2 regions of the Faecalibacterium sp. OF04-11AC genome follow, and region 2 is predicted to be linked to the other one. Evidence: riboswitches for the same ligand, from Rfam matches in the RefSeq annotation. Region 2 holds a riboswitch; the other holds the start of a gene.
The links. Region 2 has a riboswitch for cyclic di-GMP ahead of DXA70_RS00235 (CAP domain-containing protein). Riboswitches for the same ligand answer to the same signal wherever they lie in the genome.

Region 1 (6,752 bases), on a different contig from region 2:
GCGTTATTCCGCTCACTCTAAAGGCGTCCTTTGTCCAACCTCTCAGTCTCGCATCCGCTCGACAGCTCTCCTGGCAGGAGAGCCCTTGGCAAAGAGGTTTCGTTTTCGATGAAACTGATTTGCGTTTGCTGGAAAACGTCACGGAATGCCAAAGCCTCCCCTACTAGGAGAGGTGGCATCGAGCGTGAGCGAAGATGACGGAGAGGTTGTACAGAGCAGCACCTGCGTTATTCCGCTCACTCTAAAGGCGTCCTTTGTCCAACCTCTCAGACGCCTGCGGCGCCAGCTCCCCTGGCAGGGGAGCCCTTGGCAAAGAGGTTTCGTTTTCGATGAAACTGATTTGGTTTTGCTGGAAAACGCGACGGAATGCCAAAGCCTCCCCTGACAGGAGAGGTGGCATTGAGCGTGAGCGAAGATGACGGAGAGGTTTTGCAGCGTTTCCGGGAGTCCCGGAAACGGATGAAATTCCAGAAACTCCCGCGAACTCAACCGATATAGTAATACTTATTTATCCGACCCGTGTCTGTTTCGCACGGGTTAGCAGACACAAATTTGTAACTTTTTGTTGGTGGAGTGCACAAACTTTGGGGGGATTATATTGGGCAATCTCTACAAGAAATGGCTGATTTTGGATAGAAACAGACGCAAATTCCGTTTTTGTGTCCATTTGGACACTTGCATGGACAAGGCCAAATTTGGTAAAATAACACCAGTGAAAGGGCCGGGCGGCCAGGCGGAAAAATCAGCGCCCCGCCACCGAATGACACCTTTTGCATCCCGGGCTGTGTAGGATAGTACCAGCAGCCGGGAACACCCCGCGAAACTGAAAACTTTGGCAAACCTGGCGTGAGCCGGGGACGCAAAGCTTGGAGTCTTTTGTGCTGGCATTCCCCGGAGGGAAACGCCAGAAAACCAGAAGATAGTTCGGCTGCATTCAACACCGCTGTGACAGGCGGGGTGTGGATGCGGCCTTTTTTGTTGCGAGGCATCGGGAATGGACACGACCCCGGACTCTATCCCAAAGGAGGGCATGAAAAATGCGTAAAAATCTTGCAAAACACACGGCGAAAAAGCTTCCGCTGGCCAAACGGGTGCTTGCGTTGTGCTTCGCGCTGATTTTCGTGTGCAGCTGTCTGCTGCCCGCCTTTGCAAACGGCACGGGCGAGGGGCTTGACACGCCGGGCACCGAAGTAGTGGAGGCCGCCGACCCCGGCACGGAGCCGGAACCCATGGATCTCTACGACGAGCCCGAGGCGCTGGACGATGACTTCGCCGTGGCGGACGAGCCCGAGGCGCTGGATGATGACTTCGGCATGGGCGACGAGCCGCGGCACAGGGCGATGAGGTGGAAAAACCCGTCGTGGATGACGAGCCCGCAGCCATGGACGATCAGGTGGAAAAACCCGTCGTGGACGACGAGCCCGCAGCCATGGACAATGAGGTGGAAAAACCCGTCGAGGGCGACGAGCCCCCCGTGGCCGATGACACCCATGCCAAAGAGGGCGCGACGAAGACCACCACCGACGCAAGCGGCAACACCGTCTATGAGTACGACACCAGCGGCACGACGTTCCCCGATGACGACGCGGCCGCGCTCCCCGATGGCGACCAGATGCAGGTGGACGCGGCGTTCTCCATCCCCACCAACATCTACCACTTCTGGCTCAAGAAGATGAGCAGCTACGACCTCGCGGACATCGCCGACGCCGCCAAGACCGCTGAAATGACCGTGGAACAGTATCTGGCCATGTACGGCACCGAGAAAGGCTGCTACCACATCATGACCGCCGCCGACGGCGCGAACCTGAAAGATTATCAGTTCGCGGACCCCACCTCCAACGATGACCCCGAGGGCAACAGCCGCGCCTTTGCAGGCTGGTACTATACCGACGATCTGGGCGACGAGCAGAAGTTCGTGTTTGACGAGTTCCTGTACATTTCCGAGGGCACGACCGTGGAAGTCTACGCGAAGTGGAAGAAGCCGGAAGCTACCAAGAGCGTTACGCTTGACGGCCAGACCATCAGCTTCAAAGTAGAGGGTGCAACAACGCTGAATGTTGAGACGCTGGATGCAGATACTCAGGACAAATTGTTAAATGAGCTTGTGCAAAAGGTTGACTCAGAAGAGTATAACACCCTTTATACATTCAATATCAGCCCCAAAGATGAGGGCGGTCTTGAGCTTGAGCAGACCAGCAAAGTTACCATTTCCGGTCTGGACCTCACCTCGGCGGCAGACGTAAAAGTCTTCCATCAGGGCGCTGATCTGGAAGAGCTGAAAGTGAATGTTACCAGCGATGGTGACTTGACTTTCACGACCAACGGCTTCTCTCCGTTTGCAATTCTGGTTGCAGACCTGTCCAAAGCAAATGACAGTGATAGCAGCGATGCAGATGACCGGATGGCAGAATTGGCAAATGAAGATAAAGCATATACGGTCTATAGTGATGGCAGTAACATTGAAATGCCGTTGAATGGAACGTATACGATAACAGGAAAAGCATATTATCCGAATTTTTATACAAACTATCATACTTGGACGATTGAGTCTGGCGATGATGTGGTATCTTTCACCTCGGAGAAAAATATTCAGAATCCGACAATTAAAGGTAAGTCTGTAGGTACGGCAAAACTCAAACACACTTACTATATTTATTACGGCAATCGAAAGTACGATTTTGATGCTCAGGAGTTTACCATCAATGTAACTAAGTTTGAAGATAAGTACAGTGGCAGTGCTTATATCTACTTCTTGAAATTGCCTACTGGCGACCCGATGAACAATGACACAGGCGAGTGGGCACCTACGGCAAATCAGAGTAAGCTGGAAGCAAAAATCAGTACGGCAGGTGCTACTTGGACGAATGGCTACACTAATGATAACAGTGCAATTCCGAACAAAAATATTGTAACAGGAAACGGCCAGATTCTGACAAATTATATCACTTCGTGGCCAGATGGAAGCACAGGAACGACCTGGACGGTGAAAAAGGATGATCTGACTACAGGAGGTTACTTTACATCGATCTGGAACGAGATAAGCAAAAACTACATTGAATCCATAAAAAATGACACGGGTATCAATGACCTGACAGTAGGTGATATTACTGAGATCGTCCTGACGCCCCGAAAGATTTCTCGTAATAACGGTGGAAATCAGAACTATCATATCGATTGCGCAATCAGCGTTGTTACCAAGAAAGCCTTTACCGCGAAGTTCATGGTAAAAGACCCGACGAAAGGAGAAGAAAAGTGGTCGCAGGTCGATTCCGGGAACTACAAAGAGGGCGAAGCTGTTATCAAGACTACGGCTGTAGAGATTGGAGCAACAAAAACTGTTGAAGGCGTGAGGTATAAGCTGAAAGGCTGGTACACGGAAGACCCGCTGGGAGATATCAATGTTCACGGTCCATTGATTGAAGACAATGAATGGCTGAAACGGGGAACAAACGATTATGGATATCTGACAACGAGCACGGATGCGGTCCGTGAGGATGGCACAGTTTATTTCTACGCTGTATGGGAACCTGAGACACAGAAGCCGATTCGGACGATCACGAAAAAGGTGGAAGGTCTGTTTGGTGACCGTAGCAAGCAGTTCAGAATCGTAGTAACAGGCCCGAATGACTTCCGTCAGGAATTTACTCTGGCACATGGGGAGCCTGGAACGCTGAATAATTTGATGGTTCAGGTCGGAGACGTCATTACCATTACGGAATATGATGCAAGCGATTATGATACCACAGCTCAGATCTACTACCCGAACACTTCTAACGGATTGCTTCGAGCCAATGGACAGGAGTTCACAGGCGAAAACGAAAAAACTACTACGATTACCATCACGGATGATATGATCGATCTGGACGAGATCAATATCACTGTTACCAACGAAAAGGACGCCCAGGTTGACAACGGTGTCCTCCTCGACACCCTCCCCTACATCCTGATCCTCGTGGTCGTCGTGGGCGGCGGCGTGCTGCTCTTCCTCCGGAAACGGAAGAACGACGACGATGAATAAGCCAACTTCCAAGCCAAATAAAATCACGAAAGGAGGTGGATGGATGGCAAAAGAAAAAGCCAAAGGAGGCCCGCAGCCCGCACAGCGCCTGCCCGGCGCGGAGGATGCCTGCATCAGCCAGGAGCAGCTGGAGATCGTGGAATGGTACCGCAAGGTGAAGTTCCGCAAGAACCTGCTCGGCGGCGTGGATGAAGTGCAGATGTGGAAGAAGCTGGAGGAGCTCTACGGCCTGTACGAAAACGCCATCCGGGCCGAGAGAGCAAGGTATAACGCCCTGCTGGAAGCCCATACACCTCCCGGAGAGAACCTTGAGGAGGGATGTTGATGGCGAAAGCCGCAAAAACACTCCCTCCGCAAGACCCGCTCACGGCAGGGCGCAGAGCCCTGCACAAGCGGCGCAACGCCGCGCAGGACCGCCGGGACGCGCTCAGTTTACTGGGCCGGGTGGTGGTGCTGGCGGCAGCCGCGTGGGTGCTGTTCACGCAGGTGTTCCTGCTGACACAGGCCTCCGGCAACAGCATGTTCCCCGCCGTCAAGGACGGCGACCTGCTGATCGCATACCGGCTGCAGGGCACTTACGCCAAGAACGACGTGGTGCTCTATGAGCAGGACGGCAAGCTCCGGGTGGGCCGTGTCCTGGGCCGCGAGAACGACCTCATCGCACTGGACGATTCGGGAACGCTGATCGTCAACGGCTCGGCCCAGAGCGGCGAGATCCTTTACCCCACCTACGCGAAAGACACCCTCGAGTACCCCTACACCGTCCCTGCGGACAGCGTCTTCATCTTGGGAGACTACCGCACGCAATCCGAGGACAGCCGGGATTTTGGCCCGGTGGCCCTCACCGACGTCAAAGCAAAGGTGATCACCCTGCTGCGGCGGCGGAGCTTGTAAGTTCTTGAAAACATTGATATAATATTTAGGAGGAATCCACATGAAACTCAACACTGCGAAAAAACTGACCGCCGGCGCTCTGGCACTGTCCATGATGTTCGCAATGGCAACTCCGATGGCATTTGCGGCTAAGGGCGATGAAGATGAGCCTACTGTGAAGATTAGCAAGACCTACAATCTGGAAGGCGATGGCACTAGCCCGGCTGAGACATTCTATCTGTATCAGGAGGGCGATGGTGTAGTTGTCGATGGCGATGCAGGTTCTGCACCGGCACTGGAAAGATTGGACGGCAATGAGTCAGCTTACGTTGCAAAGGTTGTCTACGATGAGGGCGCAGCGGGCAACGACAGCAAAGAAACACAGGAATTTGAAATTACACTGCCGTCTTATGACCATGTTGGTGTTTATGAGTATACTTTGAAAGAGAAAGCAGGTACTACTGCTGGTGTTACTTACCGTACTGCAGAGATTAAGCTGATTGTCACGGTTATCAATAAGGCAGATGGCACCATCCGTGTGGCAGGTGTCCATACTGAAGCGAAGAATGCTGAGGGAAAATGGGAGGCTTCGAACAAGTCTGACTCCTTTGACGACAATACCTATTCTGCTGGTTCTCTGAATGTTGACAAGACTGTTGATGGCAGCTTGGGCGACAAGAACAAGGCCTTTAAATTCACAGTTACTTTGGTTGGCGAAGAGGGCAAGACCTACAATCAGGGCGGTTACGAAATCGTCGGTGGTATTAACAAGAGTGAGACTGAGAAGTCCGCAACTTCCATTAAGGTTGGTGAGTCCGCAACTGTTTACCTGAAAGATGCAAGCAAAATTGAAATCAAGAACCTGCCTTATGGTGTGACCTTTACCGTTGAGGAAGATGATTACACTGATGACAGCCCGGCAAATGGCTATACCACCACTTATAAAGTTAATGAGGGCAGTGTTGTGACTAGCCGTACTACCAGCGGCACTGATAAGATCGCTAGTGCAGACGAGAACGTCTCGTATACCAACAAAAAAGGCGATGGCAACATCGACACCGGCGTCATCCTCGACAATGCTCCTTACATCCTGATGCTGGCTGTTGTGGCTGGTGGTGCTATGATGCTGGTCATCAAGAAGCGCCGCGAGGAAGAGTAATTGAACACTCTCTCCGCAAACACTTTTAAGAGCCTCTGGCGATAACAGCAGACCTTGCGGAATGCCAAAGGCTCTCCTACTAGGAGAGCTGTCGAGCGGATGCGAGACTGAGAGGTTGGACAAAGGACGCCTTTCGGCCAAGCGGAACAACGCAGGTGCTGCTCCGTACAACCTCTCCGTCACGGCTTCGCCGTGCCACCTCCCCTAGTAGGGGAGGCTCTGGCGAAGAGGTGACGCTCGTAACCGGACTCGCAATTCTCTGAACAAGAACCAACATCGCAAGCTGACTGGAGGTGGGCTGTATCACTTGGCAACGTGTAGCGCTGCGGACAGCCGACTTCCTGATCAGCGCGGTGGTGGTGCTGTTCCTCCTCACGGCGGGCGCTTACTCCGCTTACGCGCTGTGGGATAACAACCAGGTCTATGCCGCCGTGGATAACGTGCAGGGCGAGCTGCTGCAGTTCAAGCCTGCCGCCGATGGCGAGAACGGCGCCTCCTTTGAGGAGCTGCTGGCCATCAACTCGGACGTGAAAGCCTGGCTCACCCTGGACAACACCGCCATTGATTACCCTGTGGTGCAGGGCGAGAACAATTTCAGCTACATCAACACCGATGTCTACGGCGACTTTGCACTGGCCGGCAGCATCTTCCTGGATTCCGATTGTGATGGCAGCTTCCACGATCCGTATTCGCTGCTGTACG
Region 2 (6,752 bases):
GTTGCATACGTCAAAGAGCGTAAGCAGTTCGGCCGCAGCATTTCCGCTTTCCAGAACACCCAGTTCGAGCTGGCTGAGATGAAGGCCCGCGTGGAAGCTGCCAAGTACCTGGTCTATGCAGCTGCTCTGAAGAAGCAGCAGGCTATGGACGGTGCAAAGGTCCGCTATAGTGTTGAGGCCGCTCAGGCTAAGCTGATCGCAGCCCGCACCGCCAGCGACGTGACCCGCCGCTGCCTGCAGCTGTTCGGCGGCTACGGCTACACTCGTGACTATCCCATCGAGCGCATGATGCGTGATGCCAAGATCACGGAGATCTATGAGGGCACCAGCGAAGTGCAGATGATGGTCATTTCCGGCGCTCTGCTGAAGTAAGGGAGGCAAGATTTACAATGAAAGCAATTGTTTGTGTAAAGCAGGTTCCTGATACCTCCGGTAAGGTGGCCGTCAAGGCGGACGGTACGCTGGACCGTGCCTCCATGGCAACCATCACCAACCCCGATGACCTGAACGCTCTGGAGGCTGCCCTGAAGCTCAAGGACGCCACCGGCTGCGAGGTCGTTGTTGTCACCATGGGTCCCCCGCCGGCAGAGGGTATGCTGCGTGAGCTGCTGGCCCGCGGCGCTGACAAGGCTGTTCTGGTTTCCGGCCGTGAGTTCGGCGGTTCTGATACCTTTGCAACCAGCCAGATTCTGGCTGCTGCTGTCAATAAGATCGGCGTTGGCCCCGAGGACGTTGTCTTCTGCGGCCGTCAGGCAATCGATGGCGATACCGCTCAGGTTGGCCCGCAGATCGCAGAGAAGCTGCACCTGCCTCAGGTGACCTACGTTGCCGACATCCAGAAAGACGGCAACACCCTGACCGTGAAGCGTATGCTGGAAGACGGCTACATGATGGTCAAGGTTCAGACTCCCTGCCTGCTGACCTGCATCAAGGAGCTGAACGAGCCCCGCTACATGAGCGTCAATGGCATCTTCACCTGCTACGACAAGCCGATGGAAGTGTTCGATTACAACGCTCTGAAGGACGATCCGCTGATCGAGGTCGATACCATCGGTCTGAAGGGTTCTCCGACGAACGTCTTTAAGTCCTTCACTCCTCCGCAGAAGGGCGCAGGTACCATGCTGACGGGCGACGATGTCGCTGCTCAGCTGGCTGGTATCCTGGCCAAGAAGCACCTGATCTGATGAAAGGAGCATAGGATTACAATGGCTGATTTTAACGAGTACAAGGGCGTATGGGTCTTCTGTGAGCAGCGCCAGGGCAAACTGATGCCCACCGATTTCGAGCTGGTCAGCGAGGCCCGTAAGCTGGCTGACGAGCTGAACTGCGAGGTCACCGGCCTGCTGCTGGGCGACAACGTGGAAGGCATTGCCAAGGAGCTGGGCGGCTATGGTGCCGATAAGGTCATGGTCTGCGAGAGCCCGCTGCTGAAAGACTACACCACCGACGCTTACACCAAGGTCCTCTGCGACATGGTCAACGAGTACAAGCCCGAGGCCCTGCTGATCGGCGCGACCAACATTGGCCGCGATTTGGGCCCCCGCTGCGCAGCCCGTCTGCACACCGGCCTGACCGCTGATGCTACCCACCTGGATGTGGATACCGCAAAGTATGTCGAGTTCCTGAAAGAGAGCTCCACCATCGACCTCTCCAAGCAGAAGTTCGATTATGAGGATCGCAACCTGAAGATGACCCGTCCCGCGTTCGGCGGCCATCTGATGGCTACCATCATCTGCCCCCGCTTCCGTCCCCAGATGTCCACTGTCCGTCCCGGCGTTATGAAGAAGGCTCCGTTCGATCAGGCTAAGGCTGATGCCTGCCAGATTGTGAAGCCCGCATTCAGCCTGACCGCTGACGACATCAAGACGGAAGTGCTGAGCGTTGAGAAGGCCGCTGAGAAGCTGGTCGATCTGATCGGCGCGGACGTGATCGTCTCTGTGGGCCGCGGCATCAGCAAGGATGTCAACAAGGGCATCGAGCTGGCTGAGCAGCTGGCGGCAGCCCTGGGCGGCGGCGTGGTCGGCGCTTCCCGTGCCGTGACCGATGCAGGCTGGATGACTGCTGACCATCAGGTCGGTCAGACCGGCAAGACCGTGCACCCCAAGATCTATGTGGCTCTGGGTATTTCCGGTGCCATCCAGCACACCGCAGGTATGCAGGATTCTGAGTGCATCATCGCTGTCAACAAAAATGAGGCGCACCCATCTTTGGTGTGGCCGATTACGGCATCGTGGGCGATCTGTTCAAGGTCGTGCCCGAGCTGGTCAAGCAGATCGAGGCAGCCAAGGCTGCTCAGTAATCTGAGGCGTTTTGAACATTGAGAGAGGGCGGTACCGGAGAGCCGCCCTCTCTTTTTTGTTTGCAAAAGGCAGGGGAGAGACGGATCGCGACAGGATGTGAAAAAAATCTTCAATTTCTGACGGTTTACGGTTGACAGGGATGACAGGCCGTGCTATACTACAGCTGTGGAAAGCGGAGTGCTGAAAAGCAGAACACTTTCCCCTGAGGATAAGTTTCCGGAAGGCTCCTGAAAAGGAGACTGCGAATTGAATATTTAGCAAAATGACCGAAAGGTTATGACGCAAAGCTATAGGGCCTGTAAAATGGCAGCCAGTTGCACATTACTTGTATGAGTGTTGTTTTGCTGTATGTTGCAATTCAATGCTCTTTTTCTTTTGCCTGAACAGAAACGCAGTCTTCGGAGTTCGTTGAAGAGATTGTAAATTTTCATAAGCCGGCAAAGCAGTCGAAAGGCTGTGACGCAAAGCTATAGGGCCTGTAAAATGGCAGCCAGTTGCACCTTGAAAGAGTATTGTATACGCTCTTGGTGCGTTTACAATGCTCTTTTTTGCAACATCGTCAACGAGGAGTCTTGAATATGCGTAAGAACAATGTTCTGAAAATGATGCTCTGCATTGTTATGCTGTGCGTCGTATCCGCTTTTGCAGCATCTGCTTCCGCTGCTTCCAGCAGCGAGAGCGAGCAGTTCCTGCAGCTGATCAACATGGAGCGTGCAAACGCTGGCGTTTCTGCCGTGACCATCGGCAGCCAGAACCTGAACGACGCCGCTCAGGCTCGTGCACAGGAGCTCACCTCCCGCTATTCTTATGTCCGTCCCAATGGCCAGCGCGAGTTCACCATCCTCAGCGAGTATGGCGTGACCGATGCTTCCGTGGGCGAAGCTTACTGGGCAGGCACCGAGACTCCTGAAGAGACCGTTGCAGCCTGGATGAGCAATGATTACTTCCGCGCCTGCCTGCTGGATGGCAATGTCAAGAACATTGGCGTCGGCCACTATCATGGCGGTGAGTACGGCGATTACTGGGTGGTCATCTGCACCTACCCGGTGAACGCTGACGAGTTCTCTCAGCAGGTCCTGACTCTGGTCAACAAAGAGCGCACCAGCCGCGGCCTGAACGCCCTGGTTCTGGGCGGTGCAAACCTGAACGCCGCTACCGAGCTCCGCGCTCGTGAGCTGGCAGAGGTCAACTCCCACACCCGTCCCGATGGTACCAGCTGCTTCACCGTGCTGAACACCTTTAACGTGAAAGATCAGGCCGTTGGCGAAGTTGCTGCCTGGGGCAGCCGCAGCCGGAAGAGGTCGTCAATTCCTGGATGAATTCCGATGGCCACCGTGCCATCCTCCTCGATCCGGAAGCCCGCAAGATGTGCGTTTCTTGCTACTATGACACCAACAGCGATTACGGTACCAACTGGGCAATGCTGGTCACCGAGTGATCCACAATCAAATACATAAGCCATTACCGCGGCCCGACAGATGCGCAGGAACATTTGTCGGGCTTTTTTTGTATTCTTTTTTATGTTATACTTATTTTGATAATAAACCTCTCAAACCGCGCTTTGGCGCGGTCAGCCGTCCTCCCTCTGTCGCTGACGCGGCATCTCCCTCCGGCCGGAGGGAGTCTGTCCTACCAGGGGAGCCGGAGAGAGGATATGGAGGAAGACTGTGGAGGAAGACTGTGGAGGATTATCGCACCATACGGGGCACGGCCATTGGCGAGTACGAAGAAAAAAAGAGCCGCTTTATTGCGCAGCTCTCCTTTGCGGACAGCGAGGAGGCCGCTGTGGCATTTCTGGAAAAAGTGCGGGCGGAAAACCGCACCGCCCGCCACAACGTCTATGCCTACCGCCTGAGGGAGGGCAACCGGGAGCGCTACTCCGACGACGGCGAACCGGCGAAGACGGCGGGCACCCCGGCACTGGAAGTGCTGCAGCACAGCGGCCTGACCGACCTTATCGTGGTGGTGACCCGGTACTTTGGCGGGGTGCTGCTGGGCACGGGCGGCCTGGTACGGGCTTACACCACGGCTACGGCCCGGGCACTGGAAAATGCGGAGGTCGTCACGGTGCGCAGCGTCATTGAATTGAGCGTGACCGTGGATTACTCCCTCTATGAGCGGGCAAGCCTCCTGATCCAGGGGGCAGGGGCCAAGCTGGCCGAACCGGAATTCACGGATCGGGTGGCTCTGCGCTGGCAGATGCCGGAGGGCACCGAGTTCCCGCTGCTGGAGCAGCTGCGGGAACTGACCCGGGGCGGGGCAAATGTGAGCGTTTCCAAGCCGTTTTACGCCCCGTTCTGAACGGCTTGGATGGCATAAAGAGAAAATTTGGATGACAGGCAGAGGGCCTGCCATCCAAAATAAACTTTTATTTTTAGAATAGACAGGCATCTTCCCCTTTCGACAGCACAAACGCGGTACAATACTGCCAAGGCGCGGCGTTTGGGATCCGCTGCGCGCTGAGAAAGGGGAGAGCAGGACAACATAACAGAAAGCGAGGGACTGTGGATGAATGTGCGGGAACGTACCGAAGAGATCGAGCGGCTGACCCTTGCCCCCTGGGCGACGTTCAGCGATGCGAGCCGGGGAAGGCAGCGGCAGGAAGAACCGGACGACATCCGGCCCGTGTTCCAGCGGGACAGGGACCGCGTCATCCACTGCAAGGCGTTCCGCCGCCTCAAACAGAAGACACAGGTCTTCCTCTCGCCGGAGGGCGACCTTTACCGCACCCGCCTCACCCACACGCTGGAAGTGACCCAGGTGGCCCGGACCATTGCCCGGGCGCTGCGGCTCAACGAGGACCTGACCGAGGCCATCGGCCTGGCACACGACCTGGGCCACACGCCGTTTGGCCATGCGGGCGAAGCTGCCCTGAACAAGCTCTGCCCCGATGGCTTCAAGCACTATATGCAGAGCCTGCGGGTGGTGGACAAGCTGGAAAAAGAGGGCCAGGGCCTCAACCTGACCTGGGAGGTGCGGAACGGCATTGTGACCCACACCAAGGGTACCTGGGCGGCCACGCCGGAGGGGCGCATCGTCCGGATGGCGGATCAGATCGCGTTCGTCAACCACGATATTGAGGACGCCGTCCGGGCCGGTGTGCTGGACCCGGACATCCTGCCCAAGGAGTGCACGGCGGTGCTGGGCAATACCAAATCCGAACGCATCACCACCATGATCCGCAGCATCCTTGCCCACAGCGACGGAGATGTTGGCGTGGGAGCCGAGGAGCACGAAGCGTTTCTGGCCCTGAAAGATTTCATGTACGCCAACGTGTATGTGGACCGCACCGCCAAGCGGGAAGAGCAGAAAGTGGAAAAAGTGCTCACGGAGCTTTACGAATATTACCTGACCCACATTGATCAGATGTCCAACTTCTATTTGCAGCTGGCCTATCAGGAGGGGCGGGAGCGTGCGGTGACGGACTACATCAGCGGCATGAGCGATGAGTTTGCCATCCGGACGTTCGAGGATGTTTTTGTGCCCCGCAAATGGCACGTTCTTTAAAAAGGAGCAGCAAAAGAGACCATGATCCCACACGAATACATTGAAGAGCTGACCCGCCGGACGGACATCACCGAGCTCATTGGCAGCTATGTCCAGCTCAAGCGCAAGGGGCGGCTGTACGGCGGGCTCTGCCCGTTCCACAGCGAAAAATCTCCCTCGTTCTATGTTTACCCGGACACCCAGAGCTTTTACTGCTTTGGCTGCGGCGCGGGCGGCGATGCCATTACTTTTACCAAGAAGATCAACAGCATTGATTACCCGGAGGCGGTCAAGCTGCTGGCGGCCCGGGCCGGAATGCCGGAGCCCGAAGAGGACGATAAGACCGGGCGGATGCGCAGCCGGATCCTCTCCATGAACAAGGAGGCCGCGCGGTTCTTCCATGCCTGCCTCAACTCTACCGTGGAGGAGGCCCGGCAGGCCCGGGCTTACTGGCGGCGGCGCGGGCTGGACGATAAGACCATTGTCCGGTTCGGGCTGGGGTATGCCCCCAACGACGGGCAGGCTCTCTACCAGTTTTTGCGGGATAAGGGCTACAACCAGCAGGAGCTGGACGCCAGCGGTCTGTTCAAGCGCAGCCAGTCCGGCCGCATTTACTGCCTGTTCTGGAAGCGGGTGATGACCCCTATTTTTGACCTGCGGGGCAACATCATCGCCTTCGGCGGGCGCGTGCTGGACGACTCCAAGCCCAAGTATGTCAACAGCCCGGAAACGCTGGTGTATCACAAGTCTGATACGGTGTTCGCACTGCAGATCGCCAAGAAGAGTGCCTCCCGCCGCTTTGTCCTCTGCGAGGGCTATATGGATGTCATCAGTATGCAGCAGGCGGGCATTGACACGGCGGTCTGCGCCTGCGGCACGGCCCTGACGCCGGATCAGGTCAAGCTCATCAGCCAGTATGCAGAGGAAGTCATCCTCAGCTACGACTCGGACGAGGCGGGCCAGAAA

Region 1: linked by a shared signal. The riboswitch ahead of DXA70_RS10490 (hypothetical protein) and the one ahead of DXA70_RS00235 (CAP domain-containing protein) in region 2 are both predicted to bind cyclic di-GMP.

Annotation. Positions count from the first base shown of each region.
Region 1 is NZ_QTVP01000024.1:218-6,969, forward strand. It holds cyclic di-GMP riboswitch class I at 825-936, shown strand; gene DXA70_RS10490 (hypothetical protein) at 1,346-4,018, shown strand; gene DXA70_RS10495 (hypothetical protein) at 4,062-4,343, shown strand; gene lepB (signal peptidase I) at 4,343-4,912, shown strand; gene DXA70_RS10505 (FctA domain-containing protein) at 4,953-6,050, shown strand; gene srtB (class B sortase) at 6,344-6,752, shown strand, end outside.
Region 2 is NZ_QTVP01000001.1:45,880-52,631, forward strand. It holds partial or broken gene DXA70_RS00220 (acyl-CoA dehydrogenase) at 1-372, shown strand, start outside; gene acrB (acryloyl-CoA reductase electron transfer subunit gamma) at 390-1,184, shown strand; partial or broken gene acrA (acryloyl-CoA reductase electron transfer subunit beta) at 1,206-2,299, shown strand; cyclic di-GMP riboswitch class I at 2,547-2,622, shown strand; cyclic di-GMP riboswitch class I at 2,727-2,802, shown strand; gene DXA70_RS00235 (CAP domain-containing protein) at 2,879-3,619, shown strand; gene DXA70_RS13685 (hypothetical protein) at 3,616-3,738, shown strand; gene DXA70_RS00240 (YigZ family protein) at 3,981-4,601, shown strand; gene DXA70_RS00245 (deoxyguanosinetriphosphate triphosphohydrolase) at 4,809-5,807, shown strand; gene dnaG (DNA primase) at 5,829-6,752, shown strand, end outside.